Regions from separate parts of the Arthrobacter sp. FW306-06-A genome, predicted to be linked through region 1. Evidence: riboswitches for the same ligand, from Rfam matches in the RefSeq annotation. Region 1 holds a riboswitch; each other region holds the start of a gene.
The links. A riboswitch is a leader RNA that binds a small molecule or an ion and turns the genes downstream of it on or off. The one in region 1 is predicted to bind thiamine pyrophosphate.
Positions count from the first base shown of each region.

Region 2: it holds a riboswitch for thiamine pyrophosphate, as region 1 does, so the genes downstream of both, LFT49_RS19220 (ECF transporter S component) here and thiC (phosphomethylpyrimidine synthase ThiC) in region 1, are expected to answer to the same signal.
Region 3: it holds a riboswitch for thiamine pyrophosphate, as region 1 does, so the genes downstream of both, thiO (glycine oxidase ThiO) here and thiC (phosphomethylpyrimidine synthase ThiC) in region 1, are expected to answer to the same signal.
Region 4: it holds a riboswitch for thiamine pyrophosphate, as region 1 does, so the genes downstream of both, thiD (bifunctional hydroxymethylpyrimidine kinase/phosphomethylpyrimidine kinase) here and thiC (phosphomethylpyrimidine synthase ThiC) in region 1, are expected to answer to the same signal.

Region 1 covers NZ_CP084552.1:2,721,163-2,725,317, reverse strand. Annotated here, with positions in the region: gene thiC (phosphomethylpyrimidine synthase ThiC) at 1-1,561, opposite strand, end outside; TPP riboswitch at 1,557-1,664, opposite strand; gene LFT49_RS12755 (amidohydrolase family protein) at 1,745-2,827, shown strand; gene LFT49_RS12750 (VOC family protein) at 2,927-3,802, shown strand; gene LFT49_RS12745 (hypothetical protein) at 3,947-4,155, shown strand, end outside.
Region 2 covers NZ_CP084552.1:4,097,991-4,102,145, reverse strand. Annotated here, with positions in the region: gene LFT49_RS19230 (glycosyltransferase) at 1-1,034, opposite strand, end outside; gene LFT49_RS19225 (iron-containing redox enzyme family protein) at 1,031-2,086, opposite strand; TPP riboswitch at 2,367-2,507, shown strand; gene LFT49_RS19220 (ECF transporter S component) at 2,574-3,197, shown strand; gene LFT49_RS19215 (ABC transporter ATP-binding protein) at 3,197-4,155, shown strand, end outside.
Region 3 covers NZ_CP084552.1:3,058,323-3,062,477, forward strand. Annotated here, with positions in the region: gene LFT49_RS14215 (thiazole synthase) at 1-783, opposite strand, end outside; gene thiS (sulfur carrier protein ThiS) at 788-1,024, opposite strand; gene thiO (glycine oxidase ThiO) at 1,021-2,349, opposite strand; TPP riboswitch at 2,343-2,461, opposite strand; gene thiE (thiamine phosphate synthase) at 2,489-3,238, shown strand; gene LFT49_RS14235 (RNB domain-containing ribonuclease) at 3,278-4,155, shown strand, end outside.
Region 4 covers NZ_CP084552.1:2,573,184-2,577,338, reverse strand. Annotated here, with positions in the region: gene LFT49_RS11885 (Rne/Rng family ribonuclease) at 1-2,575, shown strand, start outside; TPP riboswitch at 2,751-2,848, shown strand; gene thiD (bifunctional hydroxymethylpyrimidine kinase/phosphomethylpyrimidine kinase) at 2,856-4,155, shown strand, end outside.

The sequences.
Region 1 (4,155 bases):
GCGCGAACTGGTCCCGCCAGCGGAACTCGAAACGGGCCTTGGACAGCGCGTCGTCCCGCTCGTGCGCGCCCGGGTGGCCCTTGGCCAGGTCCGCAGCATGGGCGGCGATCTTGTAGGTGATCACGCCGGTCTTCACGTCGTCCTTGTTGGGCAGGCCCAGGTGTTCCTTCGGGGTGACGTAGCAGAGCATCGCGGTCCCGTACCGGGCAATCTCGGTGGCACCGATGGCCGACGTGATGTGGTCATAGCCCGGGGCAACATCAGTCACCAGCGGCCCCAGGGTGTAGAACGGCGCGCCCTTGCACAGCTCTTGCTGGCGCTCGACGTTTTCCCGGACCAGGTGGAAGGGGACGTGGCCAGGGCCTTCCACCATCACCTGCACGTCGTATTCCCAGGCGCGCTGCGTCAGCTCGGCCAGCGTGTCCAGCTCCGCGAACTGGGCGGCGTCGTTGGCGTCAGCGGTGGAACCGGGGCGCAGACCGTCACCCAGGGAAAACGCAACGTCGTACTTCGCGAAGATCTCGCATAGCTCATCGAAGTGCGTGTACAGGAAGTTTTCCTGGTGGTGGGCCAGGCACCAGCCGGCCATGATGGAGCCGCCGCGCGAGACGATGCCCGTTACGCGGTTGGCTGTGAGCGGGACGTACCGCAGCAGCACGCCGGCGTGGATGGTCATGTAGTCAACGCCCTGCTCGCACTGTTCAATGACAGTGTCGCGGAAAATCTCCCATGTCAGCGCGTTGGCCTCGCCGTTGACCTTTTCCAGGGCTTGGTAGATCGGTACTGTCCCGATGGGGACGGGGGAGTTGCGGATGATCCATTCCCTGGTGGTGTGGATGTCGTCGCCGGTGGACAGGTCCATGACGGTGTCGGCGCCCCACTGCGTGGCCCACTGCAGCTTGTCCACCTCCTCCGCGATGGAGCTGGTGACCGCGGAATTGCCGATGTTGGCGTTGATCTTCACCAGGAAGGCCTTGCCGATGATCATCGGCTCGGACTCGGGATGGTTGATGTTGCTGGGGATGATCGCGCGGCCGGCGGCCAGCTCGCTGCGGACCAGCTCGACGTCGCAGTTTTCCCGCAGCGCCACGAACCGCATTTCCTGGGTGATGATGCCCTGCCGGGCATAGTGCATCTGCGTCACTGTCCGGCCGTCGACGGCGCGGCGGGGCACCGGCCGGGCGCCCTTCCATTCTGCAGAGGCGGCACCCCGGCGGACTGCCGAGCGGCCGTCATCGAGCAGGTTGCGCTCCCTGCCGGTGTACGCCTCGGTGTCTGCCCGTGCCTCAATCCACTCCGAACGGAAGGGCTGAAGGCCCCGGACGGGGTCGCTGCCCGGCCCCGCTGTCCGGTAGGTGCGGAACGGTTCGTTGGGCCGGCCGTTGGGGGATGGCTCAAGGGAAATTTCCGTTACCGGCACCCGGATCCCGGCGCCGGGATCTTCGATAAAGGCCAGCGAATGCGACTTCAGGGACTGGGTCACCTGAAGTGCTGTCTGAGCGTCCGCTGTTGTTTCTGCCTGGATTTGGGCAGCGTTTAACTGGGTGTTTTGTGTACTCAAGGGAATACTCACTTCCTTCGCCGGCATTACCCGGACAGGTTCAACGGTCGCAGGCCGCGTCAGCCCGATCTCAGCCCCTGCAGGGGCACCCGTGTGGTCAGGAACGAAGCTACCACAGGCCCCTGGGACCGCGTTGTCACAATCCGCGGTGCTAGCCTGTCCGGGCAATGAAAGGAAGTCCTGATGCCACAAGTCATTGAATTCAGCGGACCCGTCCTGACCGGACCCGACAGCATCCGGTACGGGCTTTGGTCCGTGGACGGGAGCCTCACCTTCACCCGTCCCGTGACGGAGCCGGGCAGGGTCCTCCATGGCTGGGTACTGCCGGGTTTCGTTGACGCGCACTGCCACATCGGGCTGGGACCGGGCGGCCCCGTTGACGCCGCCACGGCTGCGGAGCAGGCCCTGGCTGACCTCAACGCAGGAACCCTGCTGGTCCGTGACGCCGGTTCACCGGCCGACACCCGCTGGATGCAGGGCCGCGGGGATTTCCCGCTGCTGATCCGTGCCGGGCGGCACATCGCCCGAACGCGGCGCTACCTGCGCGGCTTCGCGGAGGAAGTGGAGCCGGAGGGCCTCGTGGAGGCCGTCCGCAAGCAGGCGCGCGACGGCGACGGCTGGGTCAAGCTGGTGGGGGACTGGATTGACCGCGGCGCCGGTGACCTGGCTCCTTCCTTTCCCGCCGCCGTCGTCCGTGACGCCGTCCAGGCAGCGCATGACGAAGGTGCCCGGGTGACCGCCCACTGTTTCGCCGAGGACACCCTGGACCAGATGCTGGATGCCGGAATCGACTGCATTGAACATGCCACGGGCCTCCTGCCCCGCCACCTGCCCCGGTTCGCCGAACAGGGCATACCGATCGTGCCCACCCTCATCAATATCGCCACCTTTCCGGACATCGCGGCGCAGGCGGATTCCAAGTTCCCGCGCTACGCCGCCCACATGCGCGCCCTGTGGGAACGCAGGCTGGAACGGGCGGCCGAGGCCCACGCAGCCGGCGTGCGCATCTTTGCCGGAACCGATGCCGGCAGCACAATCCGCCACGGCAGGATCGCGGACGAAATCCTTGAACTGCACGGCGCCGGCCTGCCAATGACGGCAGCACTGGATGCCGCATGCTGGGCCGCCCGGACCTGGCTGGGGGCGGGCGTCCTGGCGGAAGGAGCGCGGGCCGACGCGGTGGTGTGCCGGGAAGACCCCCGGGCCGTGCCGGAGACCATCAGGTCGCTTGAGCATGTGGTGCTGGGCGGCCGCATCATCCGCTGACCAGAGGGCCCTTGGGGACTTGGAATAAATTGAAGCTTCAAGTAATTTTAATGTGTGACAGGCCGCCATTGGGACGGCCTCCAACACAAGGAGCCATCAATGACCGCAGCAGCCAGCAGCCAGGATCTTCTTCCTGCCGACCTCGCCATGGGCACCGTGATGCTCAAGGTGGGCGACATGAAGCTCATGGCCGACTACTACCAGCGCGCGCTGGGACTCGAGGTGGTGGCTGAGCAGGACGGCGGACTCTACCTTGGCCGGCTCGGCAGGCCGCTGGTCCACCTGGCCCCGGCGCCGGGACTGCATATTCCCGGCAGGGGAGAGGCGGGCCTGTTCCACACCGCCCTGCTGTTCGAAGACCAGGCTTCCCTGGCCGCCACCGTCGCCACGGCCGCCCAGTACGAGCCGCGGTCCTTCACCGGCAGCGCCGACCACTTGGTGAGCGAGGCCTTCTATTTCACCGACCCCGAGGGCAACGGCATTGAACTGTACTGGGACCGCCCGCGCAGCAACTGGTCCTGGAACGGGACGGACGTCGTCATGGACAGCCTTGCCCTCCCGCCGCAGCGCTACCTGGAGCAGTACCTCACCGAAGAGTCGCTGGAAGGCCAGCGCCGGACAACCGCAGGCGTTGGCCACGTGCACCTCCAGGTGGGTGACGTCCAGGCCGCCCGGGACTTCTACGTGGGAACCCTCGGCTTCGAAAAGACGGCCGGCTGGCACGGGCAGGCATTGTTTGTTTCCGCCGGCCGCTACCACCACCACATGGCAATGAACGTCTGGAACAGCCGCGGTGCCGGGCCGCGCAAGGACACCCTGGGGCTCGGCGAGGTGCTGATTGAAGTTCCTTCAGGGGACGACGTCGGGGCGCTGGCGGACCGCCTCAAGGTTGCCGGAGTGGCCTCGCACCACACCGGTGCCGAGCTCCGCTTCGAGGACCCGTGGCGCAACCGGATCCGGGTAGCCGTCCGCTGACGGGTGGACTTGGCCCCCGTTTGCGCGGCGGGGCAGCACAGAAAGGGTCCGGCGTGCGCGGGCAGGCGGGCAACTACTAGGCTGATCCCGTACGGCCGGGCAGCGCCCGGCGCGCTGTCCCGCTAACGGAAGAAGGGCAACCCCATGGGCTTCACCGAGATCTTTGTCGCCACCCATGACGCCGCGCTGAAACGCGCCGGCATCCTCGACGAGGGCAGCGGCTCCGCGGCTGGCGGCCCTGCCGCCCATGCGGTGCGGATCCAGGGAATCAGCGACTTCGAGGTTGAGCAGCTGGGCGACCTGGCGGGAACGGCCGTCCACGCGGGCGGCGCCGACTACGAGCTGACCATGGT
Region 2 (4,155 bases), 1.4 Mb from region 1:
TGGCGCCGCAGGAGCTCCGCCTCGGAGTGCGCCGCCGTCCTGATCCTGCTGCCCGCGTAGGGAACGCCGCCCCTCGACCTGAACCCGAGGGCCAGCCACACGCAGGTGGCCCGCTCAAGTGCCCACAGCGGAGCGAACCAGGCTGCCGAGGCGGGGAAGACGGCGGTACCGTTGTGCCGCCGTCGTCCAATCTCTGCAGCGGTGGTGATCGCCACGGCGAGTCCGCACAGGGTGGTTGCCCGCACTTTGCCCGGAAGGAACAGCGCGGCTGCGGCTGCCGGGAACAGGGCAAGCTCGGCGGCCAGCCGCCGGGGCTGGGCGAAGCCGTCGTACGCCTGGCGCACCCGCTGGCGCAGGAAATGCCGCACGGTGGGCGGCCTGCGGGCCACGAACAGGTCCGCAAGTGTCCGCTCGCTCCCGCCTGCGGCCTTGATGGTCCTAATGAGTTCGAGGTTTTCGAACAGGACGCCGGCATAGCCGCCGGTGGCCAGCAGCGCGTCGCGGCGCACCCCCAGCGTTCCCGGGTAGTCGGCCGACCAAGCGCGGTTGAGCAGGGTCCGGGCCGTGTCCCAGCGGGCGTGCCATGGGAGGGGGGTGAAGTAGTTCTGCGGGCGTACCACGTGAGCGGATTCCAGGTGATGGACGACGGCGGCGAGGGCCTCGCGCGTATAGCGGACGTCGTCGTCTGCGATGACAAGGAACGGCGCACCCGGGGTGCGCACGCCGGTCATGACGCCTGCCACCTTGCCGTTACTGACCTGCCCGTGAAGGGCAATGCTGTCCGGCGGGGTGTCCGGCCGGATGTGGCGGACCGCTGCCGGAAACGTGGCACGGTGCCGGTCGAAGAGGTCGGGGTCTGAGCCGTCCACCACGGTGACCGGAATCCAGCCCACCAGTTGGCGGAGGTAACCGGCCAACTCTGCCAGGCCCGAGTCCTCCGTCCAGCGCAGGGGAAGGATGTACTCCGCGTCGGAGACCAAACGGGGACGCCCTTCCCTTGCCCCGGGAGCGACTGCCGCGGGCGCGGCTGTCACGCTGCCGCCGGTACGGCCGCCCGGAGCGATGTCTGCCCGGCTTCCCAGGACGACATCAGGTGGGCGGTAAGGCGGCTGTCGATGGCCATGACCGCCGTCGCCCCGAACAGGACATCGGCAAGCAGTTGCGGTTCGGCTTCCACCAGGCCGCCGGCGAGGTCCCGTCCCGCAATCTGTTCGTGCACGGCGTCGGCCTCCACGTGCTCGTCAAAGTAGTGCGTGATGTCAGGGCCGAAGCCGTGCCGGCGGAATCCGTTGCCGTAGAAGCGGTTGGGCTGCGAGGAGGTCATTTCGTAGATGGCGAGGTGCCCGGTGATGGCACCGCGGAGCCGGCGGTTCAGGCCGCAGAGCGACATGAGGTTGACGGAAGCCAGGGAGATTGCCGGGACCGTGTCCACGTAGGCGCCGTAGCTGTCATCCAGGCCCAGGCCGCGCATGGTCCGGGCGAACAGCGCGCTGTGCATCCGCTCAGGCCGGCCGCCGCCGTATTCGTCCGCCTGGATTTCCACCAGGGCCGCCTTCGGCCTGCCGCTGAGCCGCGGAATGGCCCAGGTGTGCGGGTCGGCTTCCTTCAGCTGGTACATGGATTTGTGGACCAGGAACTCCTTGAGCTGGTCCAGGGTGGATTTCCGGGCCACGTAGCGGGACAGGCTGGGGCCGGTGTCCGTGGCGGCCAGGCCGAAGAGGACGTCGGCAACGGCGTCACTGGTCATGGCAATTCCGTCGGGCAGTTCGAAGTTTCCTGCCGCCTCCTTGGCGGCAGCGCGCAGTGCCGCTTCGAAGGGTTCCTCGATCAGCCGCCGGACCCTGATCAGCGCAGGCTCCCACTCCCAGCTGTCTGAAACGCCGTCCAGCCCGGAGTAATGGAGTTCGTAAAGGCAGAATAGTGCGAGTTGGATGTCCTCGTCGGCAATGATGTCGCCGGTTCCGGCCAGCTGCCGCACCACCAGGGAGTACAGCCCATCCAGGCCCGGCCCGGCGGCGTCCGGAGCCTGCGCCAGGACTTTGAACAGTGCGCTGCTGACGGGGCCTCTGGTTTCCGGGATTCTCATGGTGCTCCTTGGTCTGCCGCGCTGCTGACGGGAACGAACGCGGGGCCGACCATGGTGAGTCCCATGTGCCCGTACTCCTCGAAACCCGGGAGACAACATAGTAAGCATGATTACTAATAAAAGCTAAGCGCGCTTATTTCCATGCCTGGCGCCACCACGCACGGCCGGTCACATCCTGTCCGGTTGGCGCCCGCAGCCCTCAATCCAGCGCCGTTCGGTGTAAACTGGACCACGCCCGGATGGGCAAATCAAAAGCCTTACCCTAACCAAAAAGCAACACTAAAAACGACAGGGGAGCGCCGCCGTCGGGCATCCTGGCTAAAGCCGGGCACCGCAGGTGGGCGCTGAGAGTGCGGACCGCCGCAGACCCTCGAACCTGATCCGGTTAGTACCGGCGCAAGGGAGTCGAGTTCTCAAAGTGTCGCGGCTGCACGGCAACGGGCCGTCAGCCGGTCCACTTTCCCCTCCTGTTCCCCAGGAGGATCACATGAGCACTGCAGCAATCAAGAAGACCACCAGCAGGTCCTGGCGCGTCGTGGACATCGTGGTGGCCGCGCTGGTGGCCATCGCCGGCGGCGTCATCTTCTGGGCATGGGACCAGGGCGCGGCAGCACTGTCCGCCCCCATGAACGCGGCCTACCCGCCGCTCACCGGTCTGCTGGCCGGCGGATGGATGATTCCGGGCGTGCTGGGCATGCTCATCATCCGCAAGCCGGGCGCGGCGCTGTTCTGCGAGACCGTGGCCGCCACCGGAGAGCTGCTCATGGGCTCGCAGTACGGCGCCTCGGTCCTGTTCTCGGGGTTAATCCAGGGCCTGGGTGCGGAGATCATCTTCATCATCTTCGCCTACCGCAAGTTCAACCTGCCCGTCTCCCTGCTGGCAGGCGCCGCGGCCGGCTTCTTCTGCGGCCTGAATGACTCGTTCGCGCCGTGGGGCTGGAACATCGCCTACTCAGGTGCGGACAAGTTCGCCTACATCGTCCTCACCACCATCTCCGGCGCCGTCCTGGCCGGCGGCCTGTCCTGGCTCGCCACCCGCGGCCTGGCCCGCACCGGCGTACTGAGCTCCTTCGCGTCCCGCAGGGCTGCCACGGAGCCAGTCTTCTCCTGATGGCACCCTCCCAGGGCGCAGCCGGCGCCGTCCGCCCCGCGGCGGTCACTGCCCGCGGCTGGGGCTGGCGGCATGCCGGCAGGGCCAGGCCCGCGGTCCATGCCCTTGACCTGGACATCAGCCCCGGCGAGCGGGTGCTGCTGCTGGGCCCCTCGGGCGCCGGAAAGTCGACGCTCCTGCATGCGCTGGCCGGCGTACTGGGAGACATTGACGACGACGGCGAGGCGGGCGACGCCGACGAGTCGGGTTCGCTGCTGGTTGACGGCGCCGTGCCCCGCTCCCAGCGCGGCCGCGCCGGCCTGATGCAGCAGGACCCGGAGACGCAGGTGGTCCTGTCGCGGGTGGGGGACGACGTTGCGTTCGGAGCCGAGAACCTTGCCGTGCCGCGTGACGCCATCTGGGCGCGCGTGCACGAGGCGCTTGCCGACGTCGGACTGTCCCACCTCCCGCTGGACCACCCGACGTCGGCCCTGTCCGGCGGGCAAAAGCAGCGCCTGGCGCTGGCGGGGATCCTGGCCATGCGCCCGGGGCTGATCCTGCTGGATGAGCCCACCGCCAACCTGGACCCGGACGGGGTGCTGGAAGTCCGCGACGCCGTGGCGCGCTGCCTGGACAAGACCGGGGCCACCCTGGTGGTGGTGGAGCACCGGGTGTCGGTGTGGAAGGACCTGGTGGACCGGATCGTGGTCCTGCAGCCGGGCTCCGCCTCCGAGCCCGCCGTGCTGTTGGACGGGCCGCCGGACCGGGTACTCAGTGAGGCGCGCACCATGCTCGCCGCGGCGGGGGTGTGGGTTCCCGGCTACGTCCCGGCCGCCCGTGCCCGGGCTGCGGTGCAGGCGCCGGGAACGGGGAATCTCCTGCTGGCGGCCGAACAGCTGGGTGTTTCCCGCGAACGACCCCGCCGCAAGGGCTTCCGCAGGATCCCGCCCGTCCCCGTCCAGGAAGGCGTGGCCGCGCA
Region 3 (4,155 bases), 340 kb from region 1:
CGAGGCGAGGGCATGCTCCCTGCGGGGGATGCGCCCGGCCGCCCGGGCCATCCTGCCGGCGATCACGGCGTGTTTGAACGCCTCGCCCATAAGGGCGGGGTTCTGCGCCCGCGTCACGGCAGTGGCCAGCAGTACGGCGTCACAGCCCAGCTCCATGGCAAGGGCGGCGTCCGACGCCGTACCGATGCCTGCATCCAGGACCACCGGAACCGACGCACGCGAAACGATGAGCTCGATGTTGTGCGGGTTCAGGATCCCCAGGCCGGTGCCGATAGGGGCGCCCAGGGGCATCACGGCGGCGGCGCCGAGGTTTTCGAGCCGCAGCGCAAGTACGGGATCATCGTTGGTGTAGGCGAACACCTTGAAGCCTCGGTTCACCAGCTGCTCCGTGGCTTCCACGAGCTCCACGGCGTCCGGCAGGAGGGTCTGCTCGTCGGCGATGACCTCGAGCTTCACCCAGTCCGTTTCCAGGGCCTCCCGCGCAAGTTCCGCTGTGAGCACAGCATCCCTGGCGGTGAAGCAGCCGGCGGTGTTGGGCAACACCCGGATCCCGTGGTCCACCAGCAGCTGGAACAGCGAGCCGGTTTCGGCGGGTGAGTAACGCCGCATGGCCACGGTGGTCAGGGCGGTGCCGGAGGCCAGGAGTGCTGCGCCCAGGCCGTCCAGGCTGGGCGCTCCGCCGGTGCCCATGATGAGGCGGGATTTCAGGGCGACGCCGTCAATCACCAGGGCGTCGCCGGCACCGGTGTTCCCGGCGGGGTTGATGGTGCTGGTTTCGGTCATGGCGTCAGCCTCCCTGTACTGCTGTAACGAGTTCGATGTCGTCGCCCTCGGCGAGCGCCGTGGCGAACCATTGGCTGCGCGGCACCACCTGGGCGTTATGGGCGACGGCGACGCCCAGCTTCCCGCCGTCCGTCGCCTGCCCGTTGTCAGCCAGCGGGCGTCCGGTGACCTGGCTGACGAGTGTGGTGATGGAGGCGCCGTCGGCCACCGTGTGCGGGTTTCCGTTGAGGGTGATGTTCACGCTGTTTCCTTGGTGTGGGTGCCATTGTCGTGGAGGCCGTGGGTGGCCGTTCCCGGGCCGGAGAACCGGCCCGGGCGGAAGGGGACCCAGCGGGGGTCGGCTTTTCCGTCGAGCAGATCCGTGCAGATGGCTGCTGCAGCGGGTGTGAGCAGGACGCCGTGCCGGAAAAAACCGGTGGCGATGATGAGCCCCGGAACGTAACCGGCTTCCGTTGCGGATCCTTCGCTTCTTAAGGCCAGGTCCACCGGCACCCTTCCCAGCAGCGGCGCATTGTCCGGGGTTCCCGGGCGGGCCCGGGCCGTGCATTCCAGAAGTTCGAGCTCGGCGACGGCGGGAACCAGCGCCTGGGCATCGCGCAGCAGCTGGTAGACGCCGCCGGCACTGACGGCGTCGGACAGGGCGTCCTCGCGCTGGGTGGCTCCGATCACCACGGTCCCGTCCCGGCGCGGAACGATGTACACCGGAACTCCGTGCACCAGTCCCCGCACCGTTGCGGTCACCAGGGGCTGGAGGGGGCCGGGCACTGCAAGCCGGAGGATGTCCCCGTGGACGGGACGCAGGGGCAGCTCGAGGCCATGGGGGAGGTCCGCGAGCGCCCCCGCCTGCAGCCCGTTGGCCACCACGGTTTCCGCTGCCAGGACGGTGCCGCCACCGGCGAGCCGAACCCCCGTAACGATGCCGTCCTCCCACAACAGCCCGCTTGCCCGCTCCGGCACTGCGTAACCGTCCACTGCCCCTGCCACGGCGAGGTGGTGCGTTTCGCGGGCGCCGCCGGCCAGTGCCAGCCGCAGGGCCGCCACCAGCCGGCGGGGATCCACCTGGTGGTCCCCCGGGGTATCGAGGGCGCAGGCGATGGCGGGGCTGAGGAGGGGTTCGCGTTTGCGGGCCTCCCGGACGGTCAGGGGTTCCACGGACAGCCCGCTCGCCTGTTGAACTGTGCGCAGGTCCATCAGGGCGCGGCGGTCGGCGGCGTCGGCGCCCACGGCGAGTGTCGGCGTCGTGAGGTATCCGGAATCCGTGCCCGATGCATCGGCGACGGCGGCCGCGAATGCCGGCCACCGTGACGATGCCTCCAGCATGAGTTCCAGGAGGTCCTCCTCCTGGTAGTGCAGTTCGCTCACGGGGGCCAGCATGCCGGCGGCAGCCCAGCTCGCGCCGGAACCTGGCGCGTCGTCAATGAGGACGACGGAGCGTCCGGAACGCTGCAGTTCCCAGGCGATACCGTGTCCCACCACTCCCCCGCCAATGACGGCGACGTCGGCACGAAGGGTGGGGGGAATGGACGCATCAACGGACGAGGGCTGGGTGGTGCCGGGGGTACGCATCTGGGTTCCTTCCCTACGCCGGCATTAACCGGATCAGGTCAAGCGGTCGGCTCTGACGCCCTCTCAGCCCGGCGCTTTGTGACAGCTGCCGCGGGCTCCCGCAGTACCTCCCCAGTTTAGAGGAATTAGGCTTGCAGGCATGAATGCGACCACCCCTTCCCTTCCCGCAGGTTCCCACGCTCCGGCCGGCGGAGTTGCCAATGCCGAGGTTGTCAACGCCCGCGACAGCGAGGCCCTTAAGGCTGCCCGCCTGTATCTCTGCACCGATGCACGGCGGGACCGCGGCGATTTTGCGGAGTTCGTGGACGCGGCCTTTGCCGGCGGCGTGGACATCATTCAGCTGCGTGACAAGACCATCGAGGCAGCCGAGGAACTGGACCTTTTGGCTGTGCTGAAGGAAGTGGCGGTGCGGCGCGGCAAGCTGTGGGCGGTCAACGACCGCGCCGACATCGCCGTGCTTTCCGGGGCCCCGGTGTTCCATATCGGCCAGAAGGACCTGCCGCTGGCGGCCGCACGCACGCTGGTCGACGGCAACGCCGCCATCGGACTCTCCAGCCATACGCCCGAGCAGGTGGATGCCGCCCTTGCCGCAACTGCCGCACCGTCCGGGCTGGACTACTTCTGCGTGGGCCCTGTCTGGGCTACGCCCACCAAACCCGGCAGGGCCGCCGTCGGTCCCGAACTGGTCAAGTACGCGGCCGAGGCGTCACGGCAGGCTGCGGACCCGGTGCCCTGGTTTGCCATCGGCGGCATCGACCACGGCAACGTCCGCCAGGTGGCGGAGGCGGGTGCGCGCAGGATCGTGGTGGTCCGGGCCATCACCGAAGCCCCTGATCCCGCCGCAGCTGCTGCCTCCCTCCTCGACGCGCTGGACGCTGCCGGTTCCTGAGCCTGCTTAATCGCGGAACTTGGGGCTACGCTGAATTTTGTGTCACATCATCGGCTGGCTCCCAACGTCCACGACCATAAGAACGCCTTGGAAGAGGCGTTGGGCCTGCTGCGGACGGAGCTTGAGCTTCCGGGCCCGTATCCCGCAGAAGCCGTGGAAGACGCCCTGGCTGCCGTTGCGGCGCTGCAGCTGCCGTCCTACGACCTGACCGCCGTCGAGTTTGTCACCATCGACCCGGCATCCTCCACGGACCTGGACCAGGCAGTGTTTATTGAATTGGACGGGGACGGCTACCGCGTGATGTACGCGATCGCCGATGTTCCAGCCTTCGTTGCGCCGGGAGGCCCCCTGGACGCGGAGACGCGGCGGCGCGGACAGACGTTCTACGCTCCTGACGGCCGGATCCCACTGCACCCGGAGGTCATCAGCGAAGGGGCCGGGAGCCTGCTGCCCGGCCAGGAGTGTTCGGCCTTCGTCTGGGATTTCACGCTCGACGGCGAAGCAACCGTACTGACGGTCAGCGTCCGTCGCGCGAGGGTCCGCAGCCGCGACAAGCTCAGCTACCGGGGCGCCCAGGCAGCCCTCGACGCCGGGACCGCCCCGCCCGTGCTCCAGCTGCTCCGTGAGGTGGGCCTGAAGCGGGTGGCACTGGAACGGGCGCGTGAAGGTGCAAGCCTGAACATGCCTGAGCAGGAGATTGTCCAGCTGCCCGACGGCGGCTACCGGATTGACGCTGTTCCACAGCTTCCGGTGGAGGACTGGAACGCGCAGATTTCGCTGATGACCGGGATGGCGGCGGCGCAGCTCATGCTGGAGGGCAAGGTGGGCATCCTGCGCACCATGCCGGCCCCGGACGAACGGTCGCTGAAGCATTTTCGCCTGCAGACCGAGGTGCTGGGCAGGCCATGGGACGGCGA
Region 4 (4,155 bases), 150 kb from region 1:
CAGCCGTGGCCGCAGGGGCCGCAGCCGGATCGGCGACAGGGCTGAAGAGGACAACGAGGACGGCAGCGTTGACGCCGACGCCCAGGACGAAGCCGACGAGGACACGGCCGGGACGGTGGAGGACGGCGTGACCTCCCGCCGTCGCCGTCGCCGCCGCCGTGGGGACCAGGACCTTGAGCTTACGGGTGGCGGGGACGACGATCCCCCCAACACGGTCACGCGCGTGCGCGCCCCGCGCGCTGTGACCGAGGCGCCCGCCAGCAACCGCGTCACCAGCGTCAAGGGTTCCACCCGCCTGGAGGCCAAGAAACAGCGCCGCCGTGAATCCCGCGACACGGGCCGCCGCCGCACGGTCATCACCGAAGCCGAGTTCCTGGCCCGCCGGGAGTCCGTTGACCGGCAGATGATCGTTCGCCAGCGCGACGACAGAATCCAGATCGCGGTCCTCGAAGACGGCGTGCTGGCCGAGCACTTCGTATCCAAGACCCAGCAGGACTCGTTGATCGGCAACGTGTACCTGGGCAAGGTCCAGAACGTCCTGCCGTCCATGGAAGCGGCGTTCGTGGACATCGGGCGCGGCCGCAACGCGGTCCTGTACGCCGGCGAGGTCAACTGGGAAGCGGTGAACCTCGAGGGCAAGCAGCGCCGCATCGAAAACGCGCTGAAGTCCGGCGATACCGTCCTGGTCCAGGTCACCAAGGACCCCGTGGGCCACAAGGGTGCCCGCCTCACCAGCCAGATCTCGCTGCCCGGACGCTACCTGGTGTACGTACCCGGCGGGTCCATGACCGGCATCTCCCGCAAGCTGCCCGACGTCGAACGGAACCGCCTCAAGCGCATCCTCAAAGACCGCCTGCCCGAGCACGCCGGCGTCATTGTCCGCACTGCCGCCGAGGGCGCTTCCGAGGAAGAGCTCACGCACGACATCAACAGGCTGCGGGCCCAGTGGGAAGGCATCGAAAGCCAGTCGGCCTCCACCAAGATCCTGGCCCCCGAACTGCTCTACGGCGAACCGGACCTGACCATCAAGGTGGTCCGCGACGTCTTCAACGAGGACTTCTCCAAGCTCATCATCTCGGGCGAGGAAGCCTGGGACACCATCGAGGCCTACGTAACCTACGTGGCCCCGGACCTGGTGGGCCGTCTCGAGAAGTGGACCAAGGACCAGGACATCTTCTCCGCTTGGCGCATCGACGAGCAGATCCACAAGGCCCTCGAACGGAAGGTCTTCCTTCCCTCGGGCGGCTCCCTGGTGATCGATCGCACCGAGGCCATGACCGTGGTGGACGTCAACACCGGCAAGTTCACCGGCAGCGGCGGCAACCTCGAGGAAACTGTCACCAAGAACAACCTCGAAGCTGCCGAGGAAGTGGTACGCCAGCTGCGGCTGCGCGACATCGGCGGCATTATCGTGATCGACTTCATCGACATGGTGCTCGAATCCAACCGCGACCTGGTGCTGCGCCGCCTGGTGGAATGCCTGGGCCGCGACCGGACCAAGCACCAGGTTGCCGAAGTGACCTCTCTCGGCCTGGTCCAGATGACCCGCAAGCGCATGGGCACCGGGCTCCTGGAAGTCTTCGGCGAGCAGTGCGAGGCCTGCGCCGGCCGCGGCGTGGTGACCCACGACGATCCCGTGGAGCACCGCCGGGCCAATGTCGTGGCCGCCGAGCACCACCACGTCCAGCGCAATGACAACCGGCCCGAAGCCCGGCCGGAAGCCCACCGCACCGAAAGCCAGCGGACCGACAACAACCAGCCGGGCGCACGTTCGGAACGAAAGCGGCGGCGCGGACGCAACGGCCAGCAGCCCGAGGCCGCTCCGGCTCCTGCCGTCCAGGTCCACACCGTCCACCCGGACCCTACGGACGCTGAGCGGCATGCCAAGGCAGAAGCAACCCGCCTTGCCCTGGCCAACATCGCCGCTGCTGCCCACGCCGCCCACCTGCACGACGAAGAGGTGGCGGCAACCCGGCAGGTGCCCGCCGCCCCGCCTGCGCCGGCTCCGGCGGAGGAGAAACACGACGCCGACGCCCCCACGCGTCCGGCGGCTGTCCTGACATTCGGTGGCGAGGAAGTCCCGCTTCCGTTCGTGGAGCATGCGGAGGAGCAGCAGCCCAAGCCGGCTCTCACCTTGGACCGGCTCGCTGAAGCGTTCGCCCACCTGGGCCAGCCGGCGTCGTCCGTGGAGGACGCTCCGGCCAGGACCGCGGAGGTGCCGCAGGCAGCCGAACCGTCCGCACCGGCACCGGCCACGCCGGAATCAGGGGCTGAAGCCGGGGGAGCGGAAGCCCGCACCGCGGTGGAAGTTCCAGGCGAAAAGGACTATTCGGACCACACGCTGGAACAGTCCCGGCAGCGCCGTCCGCGGCGCCACCGGGGTGCCAGCCGTGCGCAGGGTGCCGCCAACGAGACCGCCGTCCAGCACCACGAAAACGTCCAGTCGACTGCCGGAGGCCATTCGCACGCGGCCAAGGCCCCGGAAATGGATAAGGCACAGGCCACCGCCGAACCGGGCAAGGCGGCAGCGGAACCGATTATCCTCGGCGTCGGCGTCCCGGCTTCGGAGCTGTAAGCCGGAAGCCCCGGACAGGCAACAAAGACACATTCAGGAGTCCCCGCTTTGTGGACGGTTCCCCGGTGAATGACACGGGGAACAGTCCCAGGGCGGGGACTCCTGCGTGCGGCACCCACCCCTTTGCGGCAGGTGCTGTCACCTTTCCTGGGAATACGCCCCAGCGGCTAGGCTGGAAACCGACACGGGGTGCCGCGCAAAAGGCCGGCTGAGATCCACACCCGTTGAACCTGTCCGGCTAGTACCGGCGAAGGGATGTCTCTTGTCTTCAACCCTTTCCATGCCCCTGCCAGCTGCATTCGATGCACCCATTGAGTTGCCGGCAGGCCGTGACGTTCCACGCGTCCTCTCCATCGCGGGCTCGGACCCGTCAGGCGGAGCGGGCATCCAGGCAGACCTTAAGAGCATCGCCGCGCATGGCGGCTATGGCATGGCCGCCATCACCGCCCTCACAGCCCAGAACACCCAGGGCGTGCAGGCCGTGCACGTTCCTCCGGCCGCTTTCCTGGCCCAGCAGCTGGATGCCGTCAGCGACGACATCAACATCGACGCCGTCAAGATCGGCATGCTGGGTGACAGGGAAGTGATCCGCACTGTGCGCGGCTGGCTCGAAAAGGTGCGTCCCGACGTCGTGGTTCTCGATCCGGTGATGGTTGCCACCAGCGGCGACCGGCTGCTGAAGGAATCGGCGGAAGCGGCACTTCGGGAACTGCTGCCCCTTGCCCACCTCATCACCCCCAACCTGCCCGAGCTTGCCATGCTGATGGGCGCTGCCCCTGCGGAGAGCTGGGATGAGGCGCTGGCCCAGGGCAGGCGCCTGGCCGATGCCACCGGGGCCACAATCCTGGTCAAGGGCGGGCACCTGGCGGGGGAGCGCTGTCCGGACGCTCTGGTCAACACCGCGGGCCTGCTCGGGGAGGAGATAGTGGAAGTCCCGGGACCCCGTATTGCCACCCGCAACAGCCACGGCACGGGATGCTCCCTTTCCTCCGCAATGGCAACCGTGCAGGCACGCCTGGGCGACTGGGAAGCAACACTGCGGACCGTCAAGCCCTGGCTGGCCGGCGCCCTCGAGAACTCGGGCCAGCTGTCAGTGGGCCGGGGGAACGGGCCAGTGCACCACTTCCACCATCTGCGGCCGGCACTGCAGGAAGGCGGCTTCGCGGCCCGGCTATGGACGGAAGCCCAACAGGACCTCGACGACATCTACGCGCTTGACTTCATCCGCGGCCTGGCCGCGGGAGACCTGGCCGAGAAGGACTTCGCCTACTACCTGGCCCAGGACGCCCTTTACCTCAACGGGTACTCCCGCGTTCTGGCCCGCACCAGCGCCCTGGCCCCCTCGGAGGCCGAACAATTGTTCTGGGCAGGATCGGCCCAGAATTGCCTCGAAGTGGAAACGGAACTCCACCGCTCCTGGCTCAGCACACGGCCGGTCCAGGGCGGCCTGGGCCCCGTCACCAAGGCCTACGTTGACCACCTCACAGCAGCATCGGCGTCGGGCAGCTACGCAGTCCTGGCGGCAGCCGTCCTGCCCTGCTTCTGGCTCTACGCCGAGGTGGGCAGGAAGCTGCACTCCC